DNA from 4 places in the Streptomyces rimosus genome. Region 1 is predicted to be linked to each of the others. Evidence: riboswitches for the same ligand, from Rfam matches in the RefSeq annotation. Region 1 holds a riboswitch; each other region holds the start of a gene.

What was found. A riboswitch is a leader RNA that binds a small molecule or an ion and turns the genes downstream of it on or off. The one in region 1 is predicted to bind cobalamin.
Region 2: another riboswitch for cobalamin. It lies ahead of CP984_RS31650 (cobalamin biosynthesis protein); the one in region 1 lies ahead of CP984_RS08845 (CoA-acylating methylmalonate-semialdehyde dehydrogenase).
Region 3: another riboswitch for cobalamin. It lies ahead of metE (5-methyltetrahydropteroyltriglutamate--homocysteine S-methyltransferase); the one in region 1 lies ahead of CP984_RS08845 (CoA-acylating methylmalonate-semialdehyde dehydrogenase).
Region 4: another riboswitch for cobalamin. It lies ahead of CP984_RS13245 (ribonucleoside-diphosphate reductase subunit alpha); the one in region 1 lies ahead of CP984_RS08845 (CoA-acylating methylmalonate-semialdehyde dehydrogenase).

What each region holds. Positions count from the first base shown of each region.
Region 1 is NZ_CP023688.1:2,147,233-2,154,570, reverse strand. Features, by position in the region: gene CP984_RS08870 (GmrSD restriction endonuclease domain-containing protein) at 1-217, opposite strand, end outside; gene CP984_RS08865 (enoyl-CoA hydratase) at 337-1,143, opposite strand; gene mmsB (3-hydroxyisobutyrate dehydrogenase) at 1,140-2,099, opposite strand; gene CP984_RS08855 (enoyl-CoA hydratase/isomerase family protein) at 2,096-3,166, opposite strand; gene CP984_RS08850 (acyl-CoA dehydrogenase family protein) at 3,163-4,365, opposite strand; gene CP984_RS08845 (CoA-acylating methylmalonate-semialdehyde dehydrogenase) at 4,380-5,879, opposite strand; cobalamin riboswitch at 6,085-6,257, opposite strand; gene CP984_RS08840 (short-chain fatty acyl-CoA regulator family protein) at 6,305-7,338, opposite strand, start outside.
Region 2 is NZ_CP023688.1:7,253,056-7,260,393, forward strand. Features, by position in the region: gene CP984_RS31640 (putative cobaltochelatase) at 1-116, opposite strand, end outside; gene CP984_RS31645 (cobyric acid synthase) at 116-1,699, opposite strand; gene CP984_RS31650 (cobalamin biosynthesis protein) at 1,758-2,729, opposite strand; cobalamin riboswitch at 2,857-3,003, opposite strand; gene CP984_RS31655 (hypothetical protein) at 3,209-3,436, opposite strand; gene CP984_RS31660 (inorganic phosphate transporter) at 3,482-4,849, opposite strand; gene CP984_RS31665 (lysozyme) at 5,088-5,888, opposite strand; gene CP984_RS31670 (class II aldolase/adducin family protein) at 6,241-6,894, shown strand; gene CP984_RS31675 (alpha/beta hydrolase) at 7,022-7,338, shown strand, end outside.
Region 3 is NZ_CP023688.1:8,538,227-8,545,564, forward strand. Features, by position in the region: gene CP984_RS37430 (lysophospholipid acyltransferase family protein) at 1-130, opposite strand, end outside; gene metE (5-methyltetrahydropteroyltriglutamate--homocysteine S-methyltransferase) at 437-2,755, opposite strand; cobalamin riboswitch at 2,946-3,172, opposite strand; gene CP984_RS37440 (hypothetical protein) at 3,352-4,914, opposite strand; gene CP984_RS37445 (DUF5954 family protein) at 5,663-6,787, shown strand; gene CP984_RS37450 (maleylpyruvate isomerase N-terminal domain-containing protein) at 6,962-7,338, shown strand, end outside.
Region 4 is NZ_CP023688.1:3,250,060-3,257,397, reverse strand. Features, by position in the region: gene CP984_RS13255 (transglycosylase domain-containing protein) at 1-804, opposite strand, end outside; gene CP984_RS13250 (ribonucleotide-diphosphate reductase subunit beta) at 948-2,012, opposite strand; gene CP984_RS13245 (ribonucleoside-diphosphate reductase subunit alpha) at 2,015-4,468, opposite strand; cobalamin riboswitch at 4,629-4,792, opposite strand; gene CP984_RS13240 (TolB family protein) at 5,096-6,415, shown strand; gene CP984_RS13235 (TolB family protein) at 6,461-7,338, shown strand, end outside.

The DNA of each region.
Region 1 (7,338 bases):
CCGTGTCCGGCAGGGGCGCGCGGGGGTCGAGCACCAGCGACCCGAGGAAGTGCCCGGTCGGCGCATCGTCGCCGCCCACGACGGTCTGCTGTAACAGGTCGTCCCACAGTCGCTGGTGGTCCTTGGCGTCCCAGCTGTAGGTGCGCTGATACAGGGGGATCTGGAACTGGTTGTCCCCCTGGATCAGCCGCTCGAACGTCGTTTCCCGTGCTTCCATCGTCCCCTCGCCCTGTACTCAACTAAAGCCCTGCTTACGGGTGTTCAAGGCGATCACCCTAGCCGGACCGAGCCCGGGGCGAGGCACTCCGGGGCGGGCGGCGGCTGCCGGCCGTGCGCCTAACGGTGCCGGAATTCCGCCCCCCGCTTCTCCACGAACGCCGCCATGCCCTCCTTCTGGTCCTCCGTGGCGAACACCGCGTGGAACAGGCGGCGCTCGAAGCGGACGCCCTCGGCGAGGGTGGTTTCGAAGGCGCGGTTCACGGCCTCCTTGGCCATCATCGCCACCGGCGCGGACATCGCGGCCACCTTCTCCGCCACGGCGCGGGCCTCGGTCAGCAGGTCGGCGGCGGGCACGATCCGGGAGACCAGGCCGGCCCGTTCGGCCTCCGTCGCGTCCATGGTGCGGCCGGTCAGGCACAGGTCCATCGCCTTGGCCTTGCCCACGGCGCGGGTCAGCCGCTGTGAGCCGCCGATGCCGGGGATGACGCCGAGCTTGATCTCCGGCTGGCCGAAGACCGCGGTGTCGGCGGCGAGCAGGATGTCGCAGAGCATGGCCAGCTCACAGCCGCCGCCCAGGGCGTGTCCGGCCACCGCCGCGACGGTCGGTGTGCGCAGGTCGCCCAGCCGGTCCCAGGCGGTGAACCAGTCGCTGAGATACATGTCCATGTACGACTGGGGACGCATCTCCTTGATGTCGGCCCCGGCCGCGAACGCCTTCGGCGAGCCGGTGATGACGATGCAGCCGATGTCCGGGTCGCGGTCCAGCTCGGCGGTCGCCGCCACGACCTCGTTCATCACCTGGAGGTTGAGGGCGTTGAGGGCCTTGGGGCGGTTGAGGGTGAGGACCGCGGTGCGGCCGGTGCGTTCGACGAGGATCGTCTCGTACGGCTGCGCCTTGATGGCGGCCGGGACGGTGTCGGTCATGCGGGCGTTCCGTTCTGCTCGGTCTGCTGTGGTGTCGGTGCGCCGCCGGACTGCTGCCTGATCGTTCGGATGATTCCGGAGAAGTCCTGTTCCGCTCCCTCGTTCCCGGCGAACGCTGCGTACAACTCGGCGGCGCGCAGGCCGAGTTCGGCCTGTACGCCGCTCGCGCGGACCGCGTCCGCGGCCAGGCCCAGGTCCTTGGCCATCAGCGGAGCCGCGAAGCCGGGGCGGTAGTCGCGGTTGGCGGGGCTGGCCGGTACCGGGCCCGGCACCGGGCAGTTGACGCTGAGCGCCCAGCACTGCCCGCTCGCCGTGGACGCCACGTCGTACAGGGCCTGATGGGACAGGCCCAGGCTCTCGCCGAGGACGAACGCCTCGCTGACCCCGATCATCGAGATACCGAGGATCATGTTGTTGCAGATCTTCGCGGCCTGTCCGGCGCCCGCCGCGCCGCAGTGCACCGCCTTCCGGCCCATCGCCGCGAGCAGCGGTTCGGCCCGCGCGAACTCGGCCGCGCCGCCGCCCGCCATGAACGTCAGCGTGCCCGCTCCGGCCCCGACCACGCCGCCCGAGACCGGTGCGTCCAGTGCCTGGTGACCTGCGCGTACGGCGGCCTCGTGGGCGGCGCGTGCGTCGGCCACGTCGATGGTCGAGCAGTCCACGAACAGGGTGCCGGGGCGGGCCGCGGCGAGCAGGCCGCCGTCCTCGTAGAGCGCCAGGACGTGGCGTCCGGCGGGCAGCATGGTGATCACCACGTCCGCGTCCGCTGCGGCCGCGGTCGCCGAGGCGGCGGGCTCCACGCCTGCCTCGGCGGCCGCCGCCAGCGCCTCCGGTACGAGGTCGAAACCGGTCACCCGGTGACCGGCCTTGACCAGGTTGGCCGCCATCGGCCCGCCCATGTTGCCGAGCCCGATGAAGCCGACCGTGCCGGTCCCGTTGTCCGCCGACGCGCTCACCACGGCACCTCCTGCGTACCGGCACCGTCGGCGAGCCCCAGCTCGTCGTCGCCGAGCGGCGCGAAGAACCGGGCCACGTCCTCGTCCGTGACCTCGGCGAGGGTGGCGGGGGACCAGCGCGGCGCACGGTCCTTGTCGATCACCTGGGCGCGGATGCCCTCGACCAGGTCCGGCGCGGACAGCGCCGCGCACGAGACGCGGTACTCCTGGTCCAGGACGCGTTCCAGCGGCCCCAGATCGCGGGCCCGGCGCAGCGCGGCCAGGGTCACCTTCAGCGAGGTGGGGGACTTGGCGAGGATCGTCTCGGCGGCCTCCTTGGCCTCCGGGACGCCGCTGCCGAGCAGCCGGTCCACGATCTCCTCGACGGTGCCGGCCGTGTAGCAGTGGTCGATCCACTCCCGGTGGGCCGCCAGTTCGCCGCCCGGCGCGTCCCGTACGTAGCGGGGCAGCACCTCGGGCACCGGGGCGGTGGCGAGGTCCGCCACCAGCCGTCCCACCCCCTCCGACGGGACGAAGTGGTCGGCGAGCCCGCACAGCAGCGCGTCACCGGCCCCGACCGGCGCGCCGGTCAGCGCCAGATGGGTGCCCAGTTCGCCGGGCGCGAGCGCCAGCAGGTACGTACCGCCGACGTCCGGTACGAAGCCGATGCCGGTCTCGGGCATGGCGACCTTGGACCGCTCGGTGACGATCCGCACGCTGCCGTGCGCCGAGACGCCGACGCCGCCGCCCATCACGATGCCGTCCATGACGGCGACGTACGGCTTGGGGTAGCGGGCGATACGGGCGTTGAGCCGGTACTCGTCGCGCCAGAACGCGGCGGACGCCGCGCCGCCGCCGGACCGCGCGTCCTCGTGGATGGCGCGGATGTCGCCGCCCGCGCACAGCCCGCGCTCACCCGCGCCGTCGATCACCACGGTCTCCACCGCCGGGTCGTGCTCCCACCCGGCCAGCGCCGCGCCGATCCGGCGCACCATGGTGTGGTCGAGGGCGTTGAGGGCCTTGGGGCGGTTGAGGGTGAGGTACGCCGCGCGCCCCTCCGTCCGCAGCAGTACGGAGCCGTCGCTCATCGGCCGGCCCCCGTCCCGGCCTTGGTGCGGCTGCTGCCGCCGGCCCCCGCTCCGGTCAGCCCGCGGGCCACGATCAGGCGCATGATCTCGTTCGTCCCTTCCAGGATCTGATGGACACGAAGATCGCGGACGATCTTCTCCATGCCGTATTCACTCAGGTAGCCGTAGCCGCCGTGCAGCTGCAGCCCGCGGTCGGCGACGGAGTAGCCCGTGTCGGTGGCGAACCGCTTGGCCATCGCGCACAGCTGCGGTGCCTGCGGATCGCCCCGGTCCAGCGCCTCGGCCGCCTGCCGTACCAGCGCGCGGGCGGCGGCCAGCTCCGTCGCCATGTCGGCGAGACGGAACTGCAGCGCCTGCGCGTCCAGCAGCCGTCCGCCGAACGCCTCCCGGTCCGCGAGGTACGCCTGCGCCGCGTGCAGGGCGCTCTGCCCGCCGCCGAGGGAGCAGGCGGCGATGCCGAGCCGGCCGCCGTTCAGGCCGCTCATCGCGATGCGGAAACCGTCGCCCTCCGCGCCGAGCCGCCGATCGGCGGGTACGCGCACTTCATCGAGGATCACCTGCCGGGTGGGCTGCGCGTTCCAGCCCATCTTCTTCTCGTTCGGGCCGAACGACAGTCCCGGATCGTCCCGCTCGACGATGAACGCGGAGATGCCGCCGGGACCGTCCTCGCCGGTACGGGCCATCACCACGTACACCCGCGAGGTCCCGGCACCGGAGATGAACTGCTTGACGCCGGTGAGCACGTAGTCGTCGCCGTCGCGCACCGCGCGGGTGCGCAGCGCCGCCGCGTCGGACCCGGCGCCCGGCTCGGTCAGGCAGTAGCTGCCCAGATCCGCCATCGAGCACAGGCCGGGCAGCCAACGGGCGCGCTGCGCCTCGTCGCCGTACCGGTCGATCATCCAGGCGACCATGTTGTGGATGGACAGGTAGCCCGCGATGGACGGGCAGGCGGTGGCCAGCACCTCGAAGACCAGCACGCCGTCCGCCCGGCTCAGCGCGGAGCCGCCGGACCGCTCCCGTACGTAGATCCCGCCGAGCCCCAGCGCGGCGGCCCTGCGCAGCACGTCCACGGGAAAGTGCTTGTCCTGGTCCCAGGCCACGGCGTGCGGCGCGATGTGCTCCTGCGCGAAGTCCAGCGTCGTCTCCACGATGGCGAGCTGGTCCGGGGTGAGGGAGGCGGCCGTGGTGGCGGTGGTCATGACGCTCATCGCGCTCAGCCCATCGTCGGGATGGTGAAGCTCGCGCCTTCCTTGACCCCGGAGGGCCAGCGCGAGGTGACGGTCTTGGTGCGGGTGTAGAAGCGGATCGCGTCCGGGCCGTGCTGGTTCAGGTCGCCGAAGCCGGACCGCTTCCAGCCGCCGAAGGTGTGGTACGCGACCGGCACCGGGATCGGCACGTTGACGCCGACCATGCCGGTGTTCACCCGCCGGCTGAAGTCCCGTGCGGTGTCCCCGTCCCGGGTGAAGATCGCCACGCCGTTGCCGTACGGGTGCTCCGTGGGCAGCCGCAGCGCCTCCTCGTAGTCCGCCGCCCGTACCACCGACAGCACCGGGCCGAAGATCTCCTCCTGGTAGATGCGCATGTCCGGGGTGACCCGGTCGAAGAGCGAGGCGCCCGCGAAGAAGCCGTCCTCATGGCCGGGCAGCGTGAAGTCCCGCCCGTCCACGACCAGTTCGGCGCCCTCCGTGACGCCCAGATCGACATACGCGCGCACCCGGTCCAGCGCGTCCCGGCCGACCAGCGGCCCGAAGTCGGCGTGCGGGTCGTCGCTGCGGCCGATGCGCAGCGCGCCGATCCGCTCCTTGAGCCGCGCCACCAGCGCCTCGGCCGTCTCCTCGCCCACCGGTACGGCGACCGAGACCGCCATGCAGCGCTCGCCCGCCGACCCGTACCCGGCGCCGACCAGCGCGTCCACCGCCTGGTCGAGGTCGGCGTCCGGCATCACGATCAGGTGGTTCTTGGCGCCGCCGAAGCACTGGGCGCGTTTGCCGTGCGCCGCGGCGGTCGCGTAGATGCGCGCGGCGACGGGCGTCGAGCCGACGAAGCCCAGCGCCTCGACGCGCGGGTCCTCCAGCAGCGTGTCCACCGGTTCCTTGCCACCGTGCACGACGTTCAGGACGCCCGGCGGCAGCCCCGCCTCCAGGAACAGTTCGGCGAGCCGCAGCGGCACCGACGGCGCCCGCTCGGACGGCTTGAGCACGAACGCGTTGCCGCAGGCGAGGGCCGGGGCAGCCTTCCACAGCGGGATCATCGCGGGGAAGTTGAACGGGGTGATCCCGGCGACCACGCCGATGGGGCGGCGCAGCGAGTGCACGTCGATGCCGGTCCCGGCGTTGTCGGTGAACTCGCCCTTGAGCAGGTGCGGAATGCCCGCGGCGAACTCCACCACCTCCAGCCCGCGCTGGAGGTCACCGTGCGCGTCCGGAATCGTCTTGCCGTGCTCGCTCGACAGCAGCCGGGCCAGCGACTCCCGCTCGCCCTCGACCAGGCGCAGGAAATCGAGCAGCACCCGGGCGCGCCGTTGCGGGTTCCACTCGCCCCACTCCGGCTGGGCCGCCGCCGCGTCGGCGATCGCGGCCGTCGTTTCGGCCCGGTCCGCGAGCGGGACGCGGGCCTGCACGGTGCCGGTGTTGGGGTCGTACACATCGCCGAAAGCACCCGATGTTCCCGGTGTGTGCTTGCCGCCGATGAAATGGGTCAGTTCTCGGACCATGGGAGCCTGCTCTCGTCAGGTGAGACCCGGGGATGGCACGGCCGGGCGCGCGGGCGGCGCGGATGGCGCGCGGCACGCGGCGGGGCCGTGGGACGCGAAAGGCGTGGAACCGTCAGTCCGCGGGCGGCGCCGCGGGCCGGGCCGGATCACCTGGGCCGTGGGTACGCACCGGTGCCATGCGTGTCTGCTCCATCCTCGTGGACAACACGGAACAACACCCGCGGCCGGTATCCTGGCTTCCGGATCACCGCGCGCCGCCCGCCTTCCCGACGCGTTCGCGTCAGTGGCGTCCTGCTCGGCAGCGCACTCCCCGGTCACAGTGGCGGGACCGCGCCGGTTTCGCACCGGCTTCCCTGCACCGCGGGCCGTGCTCACGAACATATAGTTGGACGTCCTAGTAAGTCCAGAGCGACCGGCCGCCGGCCTCACTCCTCCCGCACCGGATACGGCACGAACGTGCTGCGGTTCTCGTCGATGGCCAGCGCCCGGCCGAGCGGCGGCACGGACCGCTGCGGGCACTCCAGCCGTTCGCAGACCCGGCAGCCCATGCCGATCGGCGTGGCCGCCGCGGCGTTGTCCAGGTCCAGCCCGTCGGAGTAGACGAGCCGCGACGCGTGCCGGATCTCGCAGCCCAGGCCGATGGCGAAGGTCTTGCCCGGATCGCCCCAGCCGCCGCGATGCCGGGTGACCGTACGCGCCGTCCACAGGTAGCGGCGGCCGTCCGGCATCGCCGCGATCTGCACATGGATGCGGCTGGGCGCGGTGAACGCCTCGTAGACGTTCCACAGCGGGCATGTACCGCCCGCCCGCGAGAAGTGGAAGCCGGTCGCGGACTGCCGCTTGGACATGTTGCCCGCCCGGTCGACCCGCACGAACGAGAACGGCACCCCGCGCCGGCGCGGCCGCTGCAAGGTGCTCAGCCGGTGGCACACCGTCTCGTAGCCGAGGCCGAAGCGGTCGGTCAGCCGCTCGATGTCGTACCGCAGCTCCTCGGCCGCGGCGTGGAACGGCCCGTACGGCAGCACCAGCGCCGCCGCGAAGTAGTTGGCCACGCCGATCCGGGCCAGTGACCAGGTCGCCGAGCCCTCCTCGAAGTCCTCCGAGGCGGGCCGCGACAGCTCGTCACCGGCCTCCAGCAGCGCCAGCTGGGTGGCCATGCGGAAGGCCCGCTGGCCGGGGCGCAGCCCCGCCGACAGGCGCAGCACCCGGGCGGTCGGGTCGTAGTGGTGCAGCGGCCCGTCGGGGGTGTCGACGAGGCGTACGCCGTGCCGTTCGGTGAGCCGGGCGGCCAGCGCGCGTCCCACCTCGCCGGGTCGGATGCCCAGTTCGGCCGCGAGCGCCTCGGCTGCGGTGTCCGCCTCGTGGAGATAGTTCTGCCGCCGGTAGAAGAACTCGCGAATCTCCTCGTGCGGCGACAGCGGCGCGGCCGGGTCGGCACCCCCGTCCCGCCCCTCCGCCA
Region 2 (7,338 bases), 5.1 Mb from region 1:
TTCTCGCCGCGGACCAGCACCCCGCCGATGGCCGGCGAGATGGCGTTGAGCAGCAGGCTCAGCCGCATGTCGGACATGCCGACGACCGCGGTGAACGGGTAAGGGACCGATGCCATTAAGGAGTACCCCCTTCGAGGGACGTGCGATGTGCGGGCGGTGCGGGAGCGGCCGGGGCGGGGGACGGCGGCGGTATCGGCGGCGCCCCCGGCGGTACGAACGGCAGCCCGGCCGGGACCCCGTCCTCGATGAGCCGCAGCAGCGCGTCCGTGTCCGCGTGCTCCTCGATCAGGTCGCCCAGCTTGTCGAGCTGCTCCTCGCGCAGCGCGGCGAAGCTGGTGTCCGGCGCCGGGACGAACGCGCGGCCCGCGTCGGCGGCCACCCGCCGCAGGAACGCCCGCCGGAAACCGTCGCTCTCCAGGGAGCCGTGCCAGTGGGTGCCCCAGACGGCCCCGGACCGGCAGCCTTCCAGGAACGGCTCCCCGCCGTCGACCTCCGCCACGCCGTGGTGGATCTCGTACCCCTCGACCGGCTCGCCCAGCGCCTCGCCGGTCGGCCGGGCCAGCGTCTTCTGAGCCGCGAACCGTACGCGTACGGGCAGCAGCCCCAGCCCGTCCACGGTCCCGGCCTTCGACTCGACCTCGTCCTCGATGCGCTCGCCCAGCATCTGGAAGCCGCCGCAGATGCCGAGCACCGGGCGGCCCTCCGCGGCCCGTCGCCGCACCGCGTCCGCGATGCCGCGCTCGCGCAGCCACTGGAGGGCGCGCACGGTGCCGCGGGTGCCGGGCAGCACCACCAGGTCGGCGTCGGCCAGCTCCTCGGGGCGGTCCACGAAGCGCACCACGACGCCCGGTTCGGCGGCCAGCGCGTCCACGTCGGTGAAGTTCGACATCAGCGGTACGGCGGCCACGGCGACGCGCAGCACGTCCGCGCCGTGCGGCGGCGCGACGACGCTCTCGCGGACCGCGCCGCGCAGCGACACCCTCAGGCCGTCCTCCTCGTCGATGCCGAGGCCGTGCGCGAACGGCAGCACCCCGAGAGTGGGCCGCCCGCTCAGCCCCCTCAGCATCTCCAGGCCGGGTTCCAGCAGCGTCACATCGCCGCGGAACTTGTTGACGAGATAGCCCGCGACCAGCGCCTGGTCCTCCCGGGACAGCAGCGCCGTGGTGCCGAAGAACGAGGCGAACACGCCGCCCCGGTCGATGTCGCCGACCACCACGACCGGAATGCGGGCGGCGCGCGCGATGCCCATGTTCACGATGTCGGTGCGCCGCAGGTTGATCTCCGCGGGGCTGCCGGCGCCCTCGCAGATCACCGCGTCATGCGTACGGCGCAGCTCCTGGAGGCAGTCCGTGACCGTACCGAGCAGCCGTTCCTGGCGCCCCGCGTGGTAGCCGCGCGCGCTCAGCTCGCCCACCGGCTTGCCCATCAGCACGACCTGGCTGCTGCGGTCACTGCCCGGCTTGAGCAGTACGGGGTTCATCAGCGCGCTCGGCTCGACGCGCGCCGCCGCGGCCTGCATGGCCTGCGCCCGCCCGATCTCCGCGCCCTCGCGCGTCACGAACGAGTTCAGCGACATGTTCTGCGCCTTGAAGGGCGCCACCTTGACGCCCTTGCGGGCCAGCCAGCGGCAGATGCCCGCCGTCACCACGCTCTTGCCCGCGTCGGACGTGGTGCCGGCCACCAGCAGCCCGCCGCCCAGCGGCGCCCCACTCGAACCGTTCACCTGGCACTCCTCGCCGTCCGTACGTTGCTGCTGCTCACTTGGACCTCCCGGCCGTACGGGACCGGCGTACCGCACCGGCCGCCAGACGGCCCGTGACCGTGGCCGCCAGGGCCAGCGCGCTCACCCGGCGCGACAGCCGTACGGCCCGGTCGATGTCCGCCACCGCGACGGGGCGCCCGGTGCCGCCGTTGAGCACCGGCCGGTGCTCGACCCGGCCGCCGTACGCCAGGGTGCCGCCCAGCCGTACGCCCAGCGCGCCCGCGAACGCGGCCTCCACCGGGCCCGCGTTGGGGCTCGGGTGCGATGCGCCGTCCTGCTGCCAGGCGCGCCACGCGCCCCGCCGGTCGGGGCCGGCCAGGACCGCCAGCGCGGCGGTCAGCCGGGAGCCGGGGAATCCGGCCACGTCGTCGAGGCGGGCCGAGGCCCACCCGAAGCGGCGGTAGCGCGGTGATTTGTGGCCCACCATCGCGTCCAGCGTGTTGACGGCACGGAACGCCAGCAGCCCCGGGACGCCCGCGACCGCGCCCCACACCAGGGCGCCGACCACCGCGTCCGAGGTGTTCTCGGCGACGGACTCGACCACCGCGCGCGCCATCTGCTGTCCGTCCAGGGCCTGCGGGTCGCGCCCGCACAGGTGCGGCAGGCGCTCGCGCGCCACGTCGAGGTCGCCCACGGCGAGCGCCCCGCCGACGGCCCGCGCCTCGCGGCCCAGCGAGGTGCCGCCCAGGACGGACCAGGTGGCGGCGGCGGTCAGCGCCACGGAGGCGGCGGGGGAGCGGCGTACGGCACGGGTGAGGAGCGCGGCACCGGCGGCGGTTCCGCCCGCGCACAGTGCGGTGTGCAGGGCCCCGCGCCCGCGGTCGTCGCGCCACAGGCGGCGCTCCACGGCCGCCGCGGCCCGCCCGAAGGCGGCCACCGGGTGGCCGCGCCGGGGATCGCCCACGACCAGGTCGCCGAGGAAACCCAGGGCCGCGCCGCACGCGTAGCCGGCGTGTTCGGCACGCATCGGATCAGACCGCCGTCGCGCCTCGGAGGGGCAGCGGGGTACGTCCAGCAGGTCTCGAACTGCGGCCGGGCATGGCGGTAGGTCCTCACTCAGGGTCCGCGCCCTGGTTCGACGGGTACGGCGACGAGAGTCTCCTGGCTCCCCGGATCGGCGCTTCCCCCGGCCTTCCAGTCCGTACGGAACCCGCGTCCCGGACGCGGACCGTGGCCCTTGATGGAGGAGCGCTCCCCGGTGACAGTGGCGGGACCGCGCCGGATTCTCACCGGACTTCCTCATCTGTCGCCGATTGGCTCCGGCAGTCCACCACGCTCCGCGAAGCCCGTCAACTCGCGCTTGACCTGCGGCGCGGGGCCCGCTCACGGCTGTGTCCAAGGCCACAGCGCCCCGGGCCCCGGGCCCGGCATACGGCGACGGGGTGCCCGGTGGCCGCGGCGGGTGCCGCGGCCACCGGACGCCCCGGGGCGCCGTGCCGGTGCCGGTCAGGCGGCGACGATCAGGTAAATGCCGTACGCCACGGCCGCCGCGCACAGCGCGAAGCAGGCGTACGCACCGGTCCGCGCCGCCCCGCCGGCGGCCACCGCCTCGCCCTCCTGGCGCGGCTTGCGGGACGTACCGACGATGCCGAGGGTGAACAGGCCCACGATGCCGACCGTCACGACCAGCGTGACGCCGAAGACCTGGCCGAGCGCTGCCCAGTCGATGCTCATTGCGTTCTCGTTCCTTCGTGGAAGCCGGGGAGGCGTACGGCGGGGTCAGCCGGCGGCCGAGCCGGCCTTGGCGCGGCGCTTGGTCCGGTGCGTCTCGTGCGGGTGGGCGGCCACCGGATCGGCGGTCACCGGGTCGGCGATCACCGGGGCCGCGCCGACCGGGTCGGCGAGCGGCGCGTCGGCCATCGCGGGCGCCGGGATCGTAGCCTCGACAGCCTCGGCCGCCGCGGGGACGGGCCCGACCGGGCCGGCGGGCGGCGGCGAGACGGCCTGCAGGGCGGCGGTGACGACGCCCGCGGGCTCCGCGGCCGGTCCCTCGTTGACGTTGGTGTGGTCCACCGGCTTGCGCCGGGAGGCCGCCCAGATCGCCCCGCAGACGGCGAGTGCGAGGACCGCGACGGCCGCGATGCCCCAGTCGCCCTGGTCCGCCAGCAGCGCGGCGCCCGCCGCGACCAGGCCGGCGGCCGGCAGCGTCAGGCCCCAGGCGACGACCATCCGGCCCGCCGTGGACCAGCGCACCACGCCGCCCTTGCGGCCCAGCCCGGAGCCCATGACGGAGCCGGAGCAGACCTGGGTGGTGGAGAGCGCGAAGCCGAGGTGGGAGGAGGCCAGGATGGTGGCCGCGGCGCCGGTCTGGGCGGCGAAGCCCTGCGGCGGCTGAATGTCGGTGATGCCCTTGCCCATCGTGCGGATGATCCGCCAGCCGCCCAGGTACGTGCCGAGCGCGATGGCCAGACCGGCCGAGGCGATGACCCACAGCGGCGGGTCGGCGTGCGGCGCCACGACGCCGCCGGTGATCAGCGCCAGGGTGATCACACCCATCGTCTTCTGGGCGTCGTTGGTGCCGTGAGCGAGGGAGACCAGCGCGGCGGAGGCGATCTGCCCGGCGCGGTAGCCCTTGGCGGTGTCCTCCTCGGCGCGGTTGCGGGCCAGCCGGTACGTCAGCCGGGTCGCGGCCATCGAGGCCAGGCCGGCCACGATCGGCGCGGCGACGGCCGGGATGAGGACCTTCATGACCACGGCGCCGCCGTGCACGCCGCTCGCGCCGACGGACACCAGGGTCGCGCCGATCAGACCGCCGAAGAGGGCGTGCGAGGAGCTGGAGGGGAGCCCGGCGAGCCAGGTGACGAGGTTCCAGATGATGGCGCCGACCAGTCCGGCGAAGATCACTTCTGGTCTGATGCCGGCGGTCTCGTCGATGATGCCGCCGGAGATGGTCTTGGCGACCTCCACGGACAGGAACGCGCCGAGCAGGTTGAGGGCCGCCGACATCGCCACCGCTGCCTTGGGCTTGAGCGCCCCGGTGGAAATGGTGGTGGCCATGGCGTTGGCCGTGTCGTGGAAGCCGTTCGTAAAGTCGAACACCAAGGCCGTGACGATCACGATCCCGATGAGAAGCGTGATGTGTTCCATTCACCCAGGCAATCAGTTCGATGGTCAGTAACGCTCGGGACCGTACGGACGACGGGTGAACGGAAGGTGAACTGGGCCGGGCGCCGCGGTGACGCCCCCGCAGGGGTAGCGCGGAGGCGTCCGAGGCGTCACGCGGGCCCCGTACGTATCGGCACGGGAGCCCCGCGTGTCCCGGGCGTACCGGACCCCGTGGGGCATATGCCCAGGCCCCATGACGTCCCGCGCCCGGTCTCCCGGCTCAGCCCCGGGCGAAGCGCCGGAGCTGCGCGGCCGTGCCGTTCCACTTGTTCTGGTCGCCCGGCAGCGCGCCGTGGTTCGCGTACTGCCAGAAACTCGGGTACGCCCAGCCGGCCGGCAGCTTGCCGGGCGTGCTGTGCCAGTTCGCCAGCCACAGCGGGTGGGTGGCGGCGAACGCCCGGCTGCCGCCGGTGCAGCCGTTCCACCACCGCGCCGTCGTGTAGATCACCGGCCGCCGCCCGGTCTGCCGCAGCACCTCGTTGCTGAACCCGCGGATCCACCGGACCAGCGCCGCGCGGCTCATGCCGAAGCACGCCCGCCCCGAGTTGTACGGGTTGTGCTCGATGTCGAGGGCCGGCGGCAGCGTCCGGCCGTCCGGCCTCCACCCGCCGCTGTGGCGCAGGAAGTGCCGGGCCTGCGCGGCGCCGGAGGACGCGTTCGGCACGCCGAAATGGTAGGCGCCGCGCAGCAGACCGGCCTTGCGCGCGCCGCGGTACTGCCCCGAGAAGTGCGGGTTGCGGTACCAGTTCGACTCCGTGGCCTTGACGTAGACGAAGCGGCCGCCCTTCGCCCGTACGTCCCGCCAGTCGACGGCGCCCTGGTGGGAGGAGATGTCGTGGCCGAGCGGCTTGCCCGCGGCCTCGGCGGGCGGTGCGGGTACGGCGGTGTACAGGACCGCGGTCAGCGCGCCGAGGGCGAGCGTGGCGGCGGTGAGGCGGCGTCTGGCACGCGGCTGGCGCGGGTGCTGCGGGGCGCCCGCCGCGGGCCGCGGGCCGGGCTGGTGATCGTGGTCACGGGCCATGGTTCCCTCCCGGAATCTCCCCAGGACGACGACGTACGGGAACTGCTGCGTGCGGGCATGGCTACGTGCGGGCGTGGCGGTGTACGGCATGACGGCGTACGGGCGTCATGGCGTACGGGCATGGCTACGTCCATGACAAATCTCCGGAAGAGTACCGAGTGATCCGTACAAGGCGGTCGATGCTCGGTCAATCCCCACCGAGGTGTCACCGGTCCGACATGGCGGATACCGGAAGGCGGGGGTCCGCCCCACGGCCACGCGCCCGGCCCGTACGGTGTCCGCAGCCACCCGCGCACCACCCCCGCGCACCCCGGCGGGGACGCGCCCGCACAGCACACCGGAGGGCCTACGCATGACGGACCGGGAAGCCATCGACCGCGCCTGGGACGAGCTGGTCGCCACCGCCCGCCGCACGGTCGCCGACGGGCTGGTCGTCGGCACCTCCGGCAACGTCTCCGTACGCGTCGGCGACCTCGTCCTGGTCACGCCCAGCGGCGTCCCCTACGACCGGCTCGGGCCCGGCGACCTCACCGCGGTCGGCCTCGACGGGCGCCCCGCCCGCGGCACGCTCCGGCCCACCAGCGAGCTGCCCATGCACCTGGCCGTCTACCGCGCCACCGGCGCCCGCGCCGTCGTGCACACCCACGCCGCGCACGCCACCGCCGTCTCCACCCTCGTCACCGAACTCCCGCCCGTGCACTACATGACCGCGGCCCTCGGCGGCCCCGTCCGCGTCGCCCCGTACGCCCTGTACGGCACCGAGGAGTTGGCCGAGAACATGCTCGCCGCCCTGCGCGACCGCACCGGCTGCCTCCTGCGGAACCACGGCACCATCGTGTACGGCGGCACCCTTGACGAGGCGTACGACCGCACCGCCCAGCTGGAGTGGATGTGCCGCGTCTGGCTCGCCGCCAGCTCGCTGCCCGGCCGCGAACCCGCCCTGCTGACGCCGGAACAGGTCGCCGCGGCCGGTGACCGGCTGCGCGGCTACGGGCAGCCCGGCTGACGTGCGGCGCCCGCCGCAGCCGCCCCGCCTGCCGCGTCCCGGCCCGGCCGCGCGCCGCCGCGCCCGCCGTCACCCGGCCGCTCCCGCCCACTGGCCGAGGCCGCCGGACTTGTCCACACTGGGGAGGATGCGTCTGGGTACTGCGGCGGCAGCGGCCGCCACCACGGTGATCGGTGCCGGCGCGGCCGCGGTGGCGGCCGGCCGGTACGCCAGCGACATGGTCCTCAAACCCGCGCCGGACCGGCCGTTGCCGGGCGACCCCCGGCTCACGGTGCACTCCACCGGTCCCGGGCGGATCACACTCACCCGCAGCCTCGCCTCGCTGCGGCCCGGTACGTACGGCCTGACCGGCGCGGGCGCCCATGCGATCGTCGGCCCGGTCGTGGACGACGTACCGCATCCGGCCGACACGGTCGTCCGCCGTCTGGAGCGGGTCACCCACGG
Region 3 (7,338 bases), 6.4 Mb from region 1:
ACGACAGATGGTTGCCCGCAATGATCGCCGGGCCCTGCAAGGGCACATGTTCCAGCCCCTCCACCCGCGGTCGGAAGATCAGCCGCAGTAACGGCCCCAGGATCACGTACTTGAGCACCTGATAGAACACAGGGCCTCTCCTCACTCTCCGGAACCGGCTCAACGGCGCTGTTTACGCAGGTCAGACGAGGTGCAGGAGGACGTAGTGTAGATGCAGGGGGGAGGGTTCGTAACCACTCGTGGGGATACCGGTGGGGCGTGGCGCCGGAAGGTGGTGGTGGATGGCCGGGAGGACGCTCGGGCGTGCGCCCTCCCGGCCGTCACAGGTTCCGGCCGTAATCAATCACCGGCTGTCACAGGTTCCGGCCGTAACCAATCACCGGTCGTCACCGGTGCCCGCCATAATCGATCACCACCTGTCACCAGCCCCCGGACATCAGGCCGAAGGAATCTCCGCCCGAACGGTCCGCGCGGCGGCGACCAGGTTTTCCAGCGAAGCGCGGGTCTCGGGCCAGGCGCGGGTCTTCAGGCCGCAGTCCGGGTTGACCCACAGGCGCTCGGCCGGGATCGCGTCGAGGCCCTTGCGCAGGAGGCTCGCCGCCTCCTCGGCACTCGGCACGCGGGGCGAGTGGATGTCGTACACCCCGGGGCCGGCCTCGCGCGGGTAGCCGTGTGCGGCCAGTTCGCGGGCGACCTGCATGTGAGAGCGGGCCGCCTCCAGGCTGACGACGTCGGCGTCGAGATCGTCGATGGCCTGGACGATGTCGCCGAACTCGGCGTAGCACATGTGCGTATGGATCTGGGTACGGTCCCGCACGCCGCTCGTGGTGAGGCGGAACGCCTCGGTGGCCCAGGCGAGGTAGGCGGCGTGACCTGCGGCGCGCAGCGGCAGCGTCTCGCGCAGGGCGGGCTCGTCCACCTGGATGACCGAGGTGCCCGCCGCTTCGAGATCGGCGACCTCGTCGCGCAGGGCCAGCGCCACCTGGCGGGCGGTGTCGCCGAGCGGCTGGTCGTCGCGTACGAAGGACCAGGCGAGCATGGTGACCGGGCCGGTCAGCATTCCCTTGACGGGCCGGTCGGTGCAGGACTGGGCGTACGTCGTCCAGCGCACCGTCATCGGCTCGGGCCGCGAGATGTCACCGGCCAGGACCGGCGGACGCACATACCGCGTGCCGTACGACTGGACCCAGCCGTGCTGCGTGGCGAGGTAGCCGGTCAGCTGCTCCGCGAAGTACTGCACCATGTCGTTGCGTTCGGGCTCGCCGTGCACCAGGACGTCGATGCCCGCCTTCTCCTGGAAGGCGATGACCTCGCGGATCTCGTTCCTGATGCGCTCCTCGTAGCCGGCGGTATCGATGCGTCCGGCCCGCAGGTCGGCGCGGGCGGCGCGCAGTTCGCCGGTCTGCGGGAAGGAGCCGATGGTGGTGGTCGGCAGCAGGGGCAGGCCCAGGTGGGCCCGCTGGGCGGCGGCGCGCTTCGCGTACGGTGCCGAGCGGCGGCCGTCCGCGTCGGTGACGGCGGCGGAGCGGGCGCGTACGGCGGGGTCGTGGGTGATCGCGGAACCGGCGCGGGACGCCAGGTCCGCGCGGTTGGCGGCCAGTTCGGCTGCGATCGTGTGGGTGCCCTGCGCCAGGCCGCGGGCGAGCGTGGCGATCTCGGCAGTCTTCTGCCTGGCGAACGCGAGCCAGCGCAGGATCTGCGGGTCGATGTCGCGCTCGACGGCGGCGTCGAGCGGCACGTGCAGCAGGGAGCAGGAGGCGGCCACGTCGACCCGGTCGGCCAGCCCCAGCAGGGTGCCGAGCGTGGCCAGCGACTTCTCGTAGTCGTTGATCCAGATGTTGCGGCCGTTGACGACACCGGCGACCAGGCGCTTGCCGGGCAGGCCGCCCGCGGCGGCGAGCGCGTCCAGGTTGCCGGCGGCGGCCTCGGTGAAGTCCAGCGCCAGACCGTCGACGGGAGCCTTGGCCAGGACCGGCAGGGCCTCACCGAGCTGGTCGAAGTACGAGGCGACCAGCAGCTTCGGACGGTCGGTGAGGGCGCCGAGGTCGCGGTAGGCGCGCTCGGCGGCGTTCAGCTCGGCCGGGGTGCGGTCCTGGACGAGGGCGGGCTCGTCCAGCTGCACCCACTCGGCCCCGGCCGCGCGCAGATCGCCCAGGACCTCGGCGTACACCGGCAGCAGCCGATCGAGCAGGGTCAGCGGTTCGAAGTCGGCGGCGACTCCGGGGGCGGGCTTGGCCAGCAGGAGGTAGGTGACCGGGCCGACGAGCACCGGACGCGGTGTGTGCCCGGGGGCGAGCGCTTCTTTCAGCTCGCCGACCTGCTTGGCGGAGTCCGCGGCGAAGACCGTGTCGGGCCCCAGTTCGGGCACCAGGTAGTGGTAATTGGTGTCGAACCACTTCGTCATCTCCAGCGGCGCCACGTCCTGCGTGCCGCGCGCCATCGCGAAGTAGCCGTCCAGGGCGTCGGCCTCGACGGCGGCGCGGTGCCGGTCCGGGACAGCACCGACCATGACGCTGGTGTCCAGGACGTGGTCGTAGTACGAGAAGTCACCGGTCGGCACCTCGTGCACACCGGCGTCCACCAGCTGCCGCCAGTTCGCACGGCGCAGGCCCCGCGCGGTCTCCATCAGGGCGTCCGCGGTGACGCGGCCCTTCCAGTAGCCCTCGATGGCCTTCTTCAGTTCCCGGTGCTGACCCTGGCGGGGGTAGCCGTACACGGTGGCCCGTGCTGCCGCGGCTGCGGGCTTCGCTGTCACGGAACTCTCCTTCGCGGAAGTGTTCTTGAGTACGTCCCGGAAACGGGACGAGAACGCGAAGGAACGACGCGTCGGACGAGCCGCGAAGCGTGCGCCGACGCTTCTGCCCGCCTGACATGTACGGTTCCGGACCATGTCCGGAACGCTCCCAACCCGCCCTCGAGGTCTCCGGGAAGACCGCGCACGCATGGACGCGCGCGGGCAACGGGCAGGTCTTCGGACTCGCGGGCACGCCTGCCGGGCTCTCCCGGCGGGCACCTACTGGCCGTCGCTTCCCGGATCCGCGGCCCGGATCCAGTGCGTATGACGGCGGTCGTTCCCGCTCACCGCTGCGGGGCAGTCCCGGATTCCCACCGGGTTCCCTCTTACGACGCGTCTGCCTGGCGGGCAGGGCGAACCAGCTGCACCGGACACAGTAGATCGAGCGGGGCCCGAGCGGACAGCCCTGTTCATATGGCGGGACGGGCTATGAGACGGGGGAACGTCGAAGCCGTACGGACCCGGTGGGGACCGGGTCCGTACGGCTTCGGCTTTGGCGCTGGGGAACCGGGTCCGCACGGCCTCGGTTTCGGTTTTGGCGCTATGTGGCGGAGGGCTCAGCCGGCAGGCGGCTGCGACGTGGCGGAGGAGAACCGGCCGGACGCGAGCTTCCATTCGCGGTGCAGGGTGCCCAGCGGAATGCGTTTCTGGAAGAGCGGAGTGCCGAAGATCGTCAGCTGGGCCTGGAGTGAGCCGCTCAGATCCAGCCCTCCGAAAGCCTTCCAGTCGGCCGTGACCGAACCCTTTCCGTCGGAGGAACCGATGGCCGCGGCACTGGCCTCGCCGCGCAGATACGGAGCGAGATCGGCGCTCACACCGACCGCACCGTACAGGCCGACGCTCGCCTCGGTACCGAGCGTGGCCTTCGCCTGGCCCGACGCCGTCACAGCCGCCTGTACCGGGGTGGAGTGCATGCCGGATTCGCTGACGGGCTTCCAGCCCCCGGCCCAGGAGTAGCTGCCGCCGACCCGGAAGTCGCCCTTGAGGTCCTGCTTGATGTCGACGCTGACCCGGCCGTCCGCCTCGACCGCGAGGTAGCACGTGAGGTCAAGATTGACGACGACCGGGACCGGGCCGACCTGGATGACCGGATCGGCGTGGAGCTTGGCGAACGGCACCCGCATCGGCTTGCCGCTCGCGGTGGAGGCGGCGGCCTGGCCCTTGAAGCGCCACTGGGAGGACCAGTCACCGGACAGCCCGATGAACGCGCCTCCGGGTGCCGTGTGGTTGGCGGGTGCGGGGGAGGGCGTGGCGTGCCCGCGGCTGCCGTCGTAAGTGAACTCCACCTTGGGCGACAGCTGCACGAAGCCGGCGACCGAGGCCGCGGCGCTCGCCGGGGCGTCCTCCGCGGTGGCGACCGAAGCGCCGACGTCCAGGCGCAGACTGCCGAGGGGCAGCGAGGCGCCGTGCGGCCCGAAGCGGCGCTCGCCGTTCTTCGCCCAGGAAACCTTCACCCCCTTGACCAGCGGCTCGACCGAGACGGCAGCCGGATCGACGGGCACCTTCCCGTCGGCCTTGCCCTTGCCCAGCAGCGCGTCGAGCGTGGCCGGCGCGGTGTTGACCTCGGTGCCCTTCGCCGTCGTGCCCCGTACGGCGGTGACCTTGGCCAGGACACCGCTGGGGGCGCCGGGAGCGGGCGCGCTCGCGATGACGTCGCCGACGGCCACGGCCGAGTTCTTCGCGGGAGCGGAGGCGGAGGGAGTGGGGGAGGGGGCGGTGGATGCGGAGCCCGAGGGGGAGGGGCTCGGGAGGTGCTTCGCCGGGCTGACGACGACCGCGCGGCCGCTGCGGCGGTCGTACGAGGCGACCCGTACCGCGGACTTGTACTGCGGGCGTCCGTCACCGGACGGGCGGGCCACGGCCGCCGCACCGGCAGGGCCGGACGACGAGGGAGCCGCACCGACGGCCAGCCGCTGTCCGCCGCTGCCGCCCTTGCCGGCAGTGACGTCGGCGGCGTCATGGCCCTCGGCGGCCTGGGCGGCGGTCGCCCCGGCGCCGGGTTCGACGGACTCGCCGGTGCCGGCGTCGGTACCGGCGCCACTGCCCGACGAACAGCCGGAGGCCAGCAGGGAGATGACGGTCAGGGCAGGTATGAGCGCCTGCTTGGTGATCGTACGCAAGGTGAGCCCTAGAGAATGTGGGGTGGGGCACGCCGTGGCGAAGTCGCCTCCGAAAACGGCGCCTCACAACAATGGGACGGTTGCGAAGAAGTGCGGATGTGCGGAATGGGAGCTGGGTGATCATGCCATGACCGGTGCTCCGGGGCTAATTCGGGCTGTACGCCGGGGCATTGATATGGACCAATGGTGATTTCGCAGTGAACTATCTCGGGGCTGCGGGGTATTCGGCGAGGGGGCCCGGTCCGCTGAACGGTTGAGGGGTCAACGGAATTGGTGTGGGGATTGTGGGGGTGTTCTTGGTGGGGTGATGCGGGGAGGGGCGCGGGGGAGTGGTGTGGGGGCGCGCTTCGGGGGACCGTGCTTCGAGTGGCTGCGCTTCGAGAGGCGGGGCTTCGAGCGGCGGGGCGTATCGCTTGCGGTGCGAGGCGCGACGGGCCCATCCGTACGGTACGAACCTCAGGGGGCGCGCCGAAGGGGCGCCGCTCGACCCGAGTTGCCCGATTGGCGGGCTCCGGGTGGGGCCCGTCTATCTGAGCTGGTGCCCACGCAGCCCGTCGCGGTGAGAGCCCCCGATCCCTGCGCGACCTCCCTGCCTCCCTGTGCCACCCGGCTTCCGGGCCGAACGCTGCGGCCCATCGCCCCGAACTCCTTTGTGCCCATATCACACACCTGCACGCTCACCATGCGCGACAGGGTTGTTTCTCCGGTTTTCCGGCGGAGCCGCCACCGCTTCCGGCACATTCGGTGCATGAACGGTTACGAGGACAGGGTGCCCGGCTACCTCACCTTCCGGGTGGCCCCGCAGGACGGGCCCATCGCCGCCCTGGCGGACCTGGAGGCGTGGCAGGCGCGCGAGCGCTACCCGGAACTTCTGGGGGTGGGGCTGGCGGAGTTCTTCCACGCGAAGGAGCGCGATACCGGCGGCTGGGAACTGTCCGAGTACGGCGCCAGCGAACCGCAGGGCGCCAGGGACTCCCTGGGGTCGCACTTCCGCCTGCGGGCCAAACAGGCCGACGAATCCGGTGACGCGGCGGCGCAGAAGGTGTGGATGGCGGCGGCGTTGCGCATGGACCGGGAGGTCGTTGACGAGATCTGTGTCCGTGGTGAGCGATTCCGTATCGTACGGGCGTCGAAATTCATCCGCATGGGCCGCAGCGGACCCGAACCGCCCCGCCCCTCCGACCCCGACCCCGCGGAGGTCGGCGAGGCGCTGCGCGTGCCGTCCCGCACCAAGGGATTCGTTGTTGATCCTTACGTCAGTACCGGCCTGTCCGACGGCCTTCTGAAACTCGATCTCGTTCACTTCGTCGGGGGTTCTCCCAATACGCCCGCGGAGGTACGCATCGACGCCCTGCGCGCCGCCGAGAAATACCCGGGCGGTGTGCTGCTGCCGGCAGTGTTCATGACCTCGGAACGGGTGGACGGGCAGTGGAGGGCGCAGAATCCGGGGGCTTCGGATTCCACTCCGCAAGGCGCCAGGGACGGGCTGGCCGCATGGCTCCGGGTGATGGCGCCGTTCAATATGAGGCTGTCGGAAGAGGAGCGGGCGGAGTACGCGCGAGCGGCCGATGCGCTGGACGAGAAGCGGAGCAACGGTCTGAGCGTCGATGGGCGCCGGTTCCGTATTACGCGGGTGGAGCGGCTGGTCAGGATCGGCCCCAGCGGCCCGGAGGGCCCGCGGCCCAGCGATTTCGACCCCCAGCCTCCCGTGGAGGTCCACACCCAGCAGTTGAAGGATCAGGGGCTGTGGAAAGAAGAGGACGAGCCGCTCGAACTCGATGAACGCACGCTGGAGTTCAAGGCATTGTGGGAGCAGGAAGAGGCCCGCCGGGCAGCGGCCAAGGAGCGCAAGGCGAATAAGAAGCGCACCTGAACGCAGTAAGCCGCTGTTGTGCCCGGCGAATCACTGTTGAGCTCGGCTCCGCCCCGACGGAGCCGAGCTCAACTGCATCCACACGCACACTCCCGCCACCACCGCCCCACCTTGCACGGCCCGGGCGGACGAAATCCGGTCGCGGCCGGTGCCGGGCGCTGCTAGCTTGCGGCCGTGGATCTCTTCTCACGTTCTTGGACAGCGCTGCGCACCGCGGTCGCCGAGCTTTCGGACGAGGACTTCGCGCGGCCGTCGGGCTGCGCCGGCTGGCTCGTACGGGACCTGGTGTGCCATCTGATCATCGACGCCCAGGACGTCCTGATCACCCTCGTCACCCCCGCCGACACGGAACCGACCCGCGACGCGGTGACCTACTGGGAGGTCGCCGAAACGCCGCCGACCGGTGACGACCCGCTCGACGCGCTGATCGTCCGCCTGGCCGCCGCGTACGAGGACCCGGGGCTGCTCAAGTTCCACCTGGACGACCTGGGCTCTGCTGCCGGCCGCGCCGCCGAACTCGCGGACCCCACGGTCAGGGTCGGTACCCGAGA
Region 4 (7,338 bases), 1.1 Mb from region 1:
GAACCGTGTGTACCGGGCGCGCTCCTCCCGGCTCATCCGACCGGTTTCCACCTCGCGGTCCAGAATCCACTTCCACCGCGCCACCGCACGCCGGTGGTTGGCCTCGCTCAGCGCCGGATCGTACTGCTCGGCCCCTTTGAGCAGCGCGGCCAGCGCCGCACCCTGGCTGGGGTCCAGGTCCTTGGCCGGAATGCCGTAGTACGCGTTCGCGGCGGCCTGGATACCGAACGAATGCCGCCCGAAATAACTGGTGTTGAGGTACCCCTGGAGTATCTCCGACTTGGACTTGCGGTTGTCCAGCTTCAGCGCGATGAAGAACTCCTTCACCTTGCGCTTGAGCGTCTGGTCCTGCGAGAGGTACGTGTTCTTCACATACTGCTGGGTGATGGTGGAGCCGCCCTGCGCGTCCTGGCCCTGGGCCATGTTCACCGCGGCCCGCGCGATACCGGAGAGCGAGACCCCGGAATCGGAGTAGAAACTCGCGTTCTCGGCGGCGATCACGGCGTGTTCCACCGGGTCGGGCACCTGGTCGAGGGTCACGTTCTGCCGGTTGACGGCACCCTCGGTCACCATCTGGCTGCCATCCGCCCAGTAGAAGACGGTGGCTTCCTGGCGCGCGGCGGCGTTCTCGTCCGGGATGCCGACCTGGGCGTACACGAAGGCGAAGAGCCCGGCGAATCCGGCCGCGCCGATGGCCGTGACGCCGAGCTGCTGTCTCCAGGACGGCAGCCACCGGCGCCATCCGTTACGGCCCCGGCGGGGATAGTCGATGAACCGCTTTTTCGGTTGCTCGCTGCCCTTCATATAACGGGAGAGCAGGCGGCATACGGCAGGGTTGCCGTCGCCGGCGCGTTGTCATCGACTCATCAAATCCGGTCCGGATTCGTCGGACATAAAGAAACGGCCGGGGCCGGTCCGCACCTGCGGACCGGCCCCGGCACGGTGGATCAGAACTCGTCGTCGAAGGAGACCGAGCCCTCGACGGCGACCTGGTAGGCCGAGGCACGCCGCTCGAAGAAGTTGGTCAGCTCCTGGACGTTCTGCAGCTCCATGAAGGAGAACGGGTTCTCCGAGCCGTACACCGGCGCGAAGCCCAGGCGCTGCAGGCGCTGGTCGGCCACGCACTGGAGGTATTCGCGCATCGACTCGGTGTTCATGCCCGGCAGCCCGTCACCGCACAGGTCCCGGCCGAACTGCAGCTCCGCCTCGACGGCCTCCTTGAGCATGTCGGTGACCTGGCGCTCCAGCTCCTCGTCGAAGAGGTCCGGCTCCTCCTCGCGCACCGTGTCCACGACCGAGAACGCGAAGTTCATGTGCATGGTCTCGTCGCGGAAGACCCAGTTGGTGCCGGTGGCCAGGCCGTGCAGCAGGCCGCGCGAACGGAACCAGTACACGTAGGCGAAGGCGCCGTAGAAGAACAGCCCCTCGATGCAGGCCGCGAAGCAGATCAGGTTCAGCAGGAAGCGGCGGCGGTCGGCCTTCGACTCCAGGCGGTCGATGGTCTCGACCGAATCCATCCACTTGAAGCAGAACTCGGCCTTTTCCCGGATGGAGGGAATGTTCTCCACCGCGGCGAACGCGGCGGCGCGGTCGTCCGGGTCGGGCAGATAGGTGTCCAGCAGCGTCAGATAGAACTGGACGTGCACGGCCTCCTCGAACAGCTGCCGGCTCAGGTAGAGCCGCGCCTCGGGGGAGTTGATGTGCTTGTAGAGCGTCAGCACGAGGTTGTTCGCCACGATCGAGTCACCGGTCGCGAAGAACGCGACAAGCCGGCCGATCATGTGCTGCTCGCCGGGCGAGAGCTTGGCGAGGTCGGCGACGTCGGAGTGGAGGTCGACCTCCTCCACCGTCCAGGTGTTCTTGATCGCGTCGCGGTAGCGCTCGTAGAAGTCCGGGTAGCGCATCGGGCGCAGGGTCAGCTCGAAGCCCGGGTCGAGGAGGTTCTTGCTGCCGGTGGTGGCGGTGTGCGAGGCGGCGGCGGACGTCTCGGTCTTCTCAGGGGTAGTGGTCATGGTTACTGGCATGCCTCGCAGGACTCGGGGTTTTCCAGGGAGCAGGCGACGGCCTCGGGGTCGGCCGCCTGGGTGGGTACGGGAGCGGGCTGCGCGCCCCCGCCCGTGCCGCGCGCGGACTGGGCGATCCGGGTCGCCGGCCGCGAGCGCAGGTAGTACGTGGTCTTGATGCCGCGCTTCCAGGCGTAGGCGTACATCGAGCTGAGCTTGCCGATGGTCGGCGACGCCATGAACAGGTTCAGCGACTGGCTCTGGTCGAGGTAGGGCGTACGGTCCGCCGCCATGTCGATCAGCGCGCGCTGCGGGATCTCCCAGGCCGTCCGGTACAGCTCGCGGATCTCCGCGGGGATCCAGTCCAGCTCCTGTACCGAGCCGTTGCCCTCGCGCAGCGCGTCACGGGTCCGCTCGTCCCACAGGCCCAGCGCCTTCAGCTCCTCGATCAGGTACGCGTTGACCTGGAGGAACTCGCCGCTCAGCGTCTCGCGCTTGAACAGGTTGGAGACCTGCGGCTCGATGCACTCGTACACGCCCGCGATCGAGGCGATGGTCGCGGTCGGCGCGATGGCCAGCAGCAGCGAGTTGCGCATGCCGGTCGCCGCGATACGGGTGCGCAGCGCCGCCCACCGGTCCGCCCAGCGCGGCTCGGCGTTCGGGTAGTGGTCGGGGTGCAGCACGCCGCGGGCCGTACGGGTCGCGGACCAGGCCGGGTGCGGGCCGTGCCGCTCGGCGAGGTCGGCGGACGCCTCGTAGGCGGCCAGCATGATCCGCTCGGAGATACGGGTGGACAGCTCGCGCGCCTCGGGCGAGTCGAAGCCGAGCCGCAGCCGGAAGAAGACGTCCTGGAGGCCCATCAGGCCCAGACCTACCGGCCGCCAGCGCGAGTTGGAGGCGCCGGCCTGCTCGGTCGGGTAGAAGTTGATGTCCACCACGCGGTCCAGGAAGGTCACGGCCGTACGGACCGTGGCGTCCAGCCGCTCCCAGTCCATCGCCTCCTCCCAGCCGTTGGCCTCGTTGCCGAGGTGGGCGGCGAGGTTGACCGAGCCGAGGTTGCAGACCGCGGTCTCGCCGTCGTCGGTGACCTCCAGGATCTCGGTGCACAGGTTCGAGGAGTGCACCACCTTGCCGGGCTCGGCGGTCTGGTTGGCGGTGCGGTTGGCGGCGTCCTTGAAGGTCATCCAGCCGTTGCCGGTCTGCGCGAGGGTGCGCATCATCCGCGCGTACAGGATGCGCGCCGGGACCTGCTTGACGGCCAGGCCCGCGGCCTCCGCCTTGCGGTACGCGGTGTCGAACTCGTCGCCGTACAGGTCCACCAGCTCCGGCACGTCGCTGGGGGAGAACAGCGACCAGTCGGCGTCCGCCTCGACGCGGCGCATGAACTCGTCGGGGATCCAGTGCGCGATGTTCAGATTGTGGGTGCGCCGGGCGTCCTCGCCCGTGTTGTCGCGCAGCTCCAGGAACTCCTCCAGGTCCGCGTGCCAGGTCTCCAGGTAGACGCAGGCCGCGCCCTTGCGCCGGCCGCCCTGGTTCACGGCCGCGACCGAGGCGTCCAGGGTGCGCAGGAACGGCACGATGCCGTTGGAGTGGCCGTTGGTGCCGCGGATCAGCGAGCCGCGGGCGCGCACCCGGGAGTACGACAGGCCGATGCCGCCGGCGTGCTTCGACAGGCGTGCGACCTGGTGGTAGCGGTCGTAGATCGAGTCCAGCTCGTCCAGTGGGGAGTCCAGCAGGTAGCAGGAGGACATCTGCGGGTGCCGGGTGCCGGAGTTGAACAGGGTGGGGGAGGACGGCAGGTACGACAGCGTGCTGGTCAGCCGGTACAGCTCGGCGACGTCGTCCACGGCCCGCTCGCTGTGGTCCTCGGCCAGACCGCAGGCCACGCGCAGCAGGAAGTGCTGCGGGGTCTCGATGACCTGCCGGGAGATCGGGTGGCGCAGCAGGTAGCGGGAGTGCAGGGTGCGCAGGCCGAAGTAGCCGAACCGGTCGTCGGCGCCGTCCGCCAGGGCCCGGTCGACCAGCGCGTCCAGGCGCGCCGCGTGGGTCCGTACGAACTCGGCCGTGTCGTCGGCGATCAGACCCTCGCGGTGGCCGGTGGCGACGGAGGCGGAGAAGGCGGTCGCCCCCTCCGCGGCCGCCTCCTCCGCGATGGCGCGGGTCAGCAGGCGGGCGGCCAGCTTGGAGTACTGCGGCTCGTCGCCGATCAGGCCGGCGGCGGCCTCCATGGCCAGCGAGCGCAGCTCGGCCTCGTCGGAGCCGGCGTGGCGGCCGCGCAGCGCGGCGGCGGCGATCTTGCCGGGGTCGGTGGCGTCCAGGTCGGCGGTGAGGTCGGTCAGCGTGCGCAGCAGCGCGGTGCCGGGGCCGTCCCCGGCCCGGCCGCCGGCGTCCTGCCGGGGCTTCGTGTCCTTCGCGGGCTGCACGACCTGCTGGGTTGACGCGGGCTCCGTTGGCGCGATGGTCACGTGCTGCTCTCCCTCACTCGGCGGGGGCCGGGGGAGGAGCGCGACGGCCGCGTACGGGCGTGCGGCACCCCTGGCACGGCGAGGGGCGCGCGGGCACACCGCGCAGCGTCCACCGGCCCAACCCGCGAGGCCCGGACGTATCGACGACCGCGCCGGGGGTGGCGCGGGCGTACTGCGGGCAGGTCTTCGGACTCACGGGTGCGGATTGCCGCACTTCGTACACCGTTGCGGGACAGTTCCGGATTCGCACCGGATTCCCCTGCGACGACAGCGAGCACGAGCATACATCTTGTGCTGCCTCGTGCACCCACCCCCATATCTTGTGTCGCGTTGTAACGGGGTTGTCCCGAGCCGTGGTATTCGGCAGCCGTTCCAACGTCGTTCGCAGGGGCTCTGCGGGGCCCCTGCGAAGGCTTCCTGGAGCCGTTGTGGGCCTTGCGGCCGGGGGCTGACGGCCCTCCTGGACAGGGGCTGATGCAGGGGGCGTATTGGTGGCGCGGAATGTCCCTGATGCGTTGACCGGGACTCCTGAAGCGTATTGGCTCCTTGTCTGCTCCGTCGCCCGGCGGGGCGGGTGGGGGACGTGATGTGAGGGGGAACATGCGAAGAAACGGTGCTGCGCGTGGCGTGGCCAGAACCGTGGGGCTGCTGGCCGGAGCGTGTGCCGTGGCGGGGATGCTGCCCGCGACGGCCGCTGCCGCGCGGCCGGCGGCCCCGGCGACCGAACGGGTCAGTGTCGCCGCCGACGGGACGCAGGGAAACGGTTTCTCGGGCGGTCCGACGCTCAGCGCGAACGGGCGGTTCGTGGCATTCACCTCGGAAGCCACCAATCTGGGACCCGCCGACGCCAACGGCCAACAGGACGTCCACGTCAAGGATTTACGGACGGGAAAGGTCGACCTGGTCAGCGTCGCCGGTGACGGCACCCGTGGCAACGCCCTGTCGGGGTCGCCCGAGATCAGTGCCGACGGGCGGTATGTGGCCTTCTACTCCTCGGCGTCGAACCTGGTGCCCGGCGACACCAACGGCGAGGGCGACGTCTTCGTCCACGACCGGCTGACCGGCCGCACCACGAGCCCCACCGCGGGCGCGGGCACGTCCCCGTACGGCTACGGGGTGCAGAACTTCGCCCTCAGCGGCAGCGGCCGCCACCTCGCCTTCGGCTCGTACCGCGCGGACCTGGTGCCCGGCGACACCAACGAGCGCCTGGACATCTTCGTCCACGATGTGCAGAAGAAAACGACGCAACGCGTCAGTGTGGCGAGCGACGGCGCCCAGGCCGACGGCCCCTCCGCCTTCCCGTCGATCAGCGCCGACGGCCGCCGGGTGGCGTTCACCTCCAAGGCGACGAATCTCACCCCCGCCGGGCCCGGCTTCCGCCGCCCGCCGCCGCAGGACCCCATGTACGTCCACGACCTGGACACCGGGCGGACGAGCGTGGCGAGCCTCGGCTCGACCGGCGCCGTGGTCGGCGTGTCGCCGTTCCCGCGGCTCAGCCCCGACGGCCGGCACGCGGTCTTCACCTCCGTGGCCGACGACGTGGTGCCGGGCGACACCAATCGCACCTACGACATCTTCGACCGCGACCTGGACAAGGGCACCACCCGGCTGGTGTCCCGCGCGCACGACGGGACCCAGGGCAACGGCTGGTCCTCCGACGGGCGGCTCAGCGCGGACAACCGGCGGCTCTTCTTCACCGCGGCGGCGACCAACCTGGTGCCCGGCGACACCAACGGCCAGGTGGACGCCTTCGTCCGCGACCTGCGCACCGGGCGGGTCGAGCGGATCAACGTCACCGCGGACGGCGGCCAGTCGTCCTCCTGGACCAATGCCGCGGTGCCCGACGCCTCCGGGCGGCTGGCGGTCTTCGACTCGCGCGACGACGGGCTGGTGCCCGGCGACACGAACGGGACGGGCGATGTCTTCGTCCGCCGGCTCCCGCACTGACGCAACGGCGACGCATCCACGTACCCATCAGGAGGGGAACCCGCCATGAGGTCCACCCGCAGCACCGTACGAAGACTCGCCGCCGTCACGGGGGTGTGCGCGCTCGCCGCGCTGCTGCCCGCCACGACGGCCGCCGCGCAGCCCGCGCCGCCGTCCGGCACCGAGCGGGCCAGCGTCGCCGCCGACGGCACGCAGGGCAACGGCGGCTCGTCCGGCTCGATGATCAGCGCCGATGGCCGGTTCGCCGTCTTCGCCTCCGACGCGACGAACCTGGTGCCCGGCGACACCAACGGGCAGTCGGACATCTTCGTGAAGGACCTGCGCACCGGCGCCGTCGAACGGGTCAACGTCGCGGGCGACGGCACCCAGGCCGACTCCTGGTCGTCCACGCCCACCATCAGCGCCGACGGCCGGTATGTCGCCTTCGCCTCCGACGCCGCCCACCTCGTGCCGGGCGACACCAACGCCGCAACCGACATCTTCGTGCACGACCGCAGGACCGGACGCACCGAGAGCGTCACCCTCGACGGGCGGCCCCCGCAGGGCAAACAGGGCTCCCAGATGCCGGTGATCAGCGCCAACGGGCGGTACGTGGCGTTCGCCTCCAGCCGCGAGGACCTGGTGCCCGGCGACACCAACAAGGCCCAGGACATCTTCGTCCGCGACCGGAAGACGGGCACGGTCGAGCGGGTGAGCGTCACCGCCACCGGAGAGCAGGCCAACGGCCCCTCCGCCAACCCGGTGATCAGCTACGACGGCCGTACGGTCGGCTTCATCTCCAAGGCCGCCAACCTGCGCCCGGACCCGGCCGCCGCCGCCCGCGAGCGGGCCGGTCTGCGCAAACCGCACAGCTACCCGTTCTATGTGCACGACCTGGACACCGGCCGCACCGGCGTGGGGAGCCTCTCCTCCACCGGCGAGAC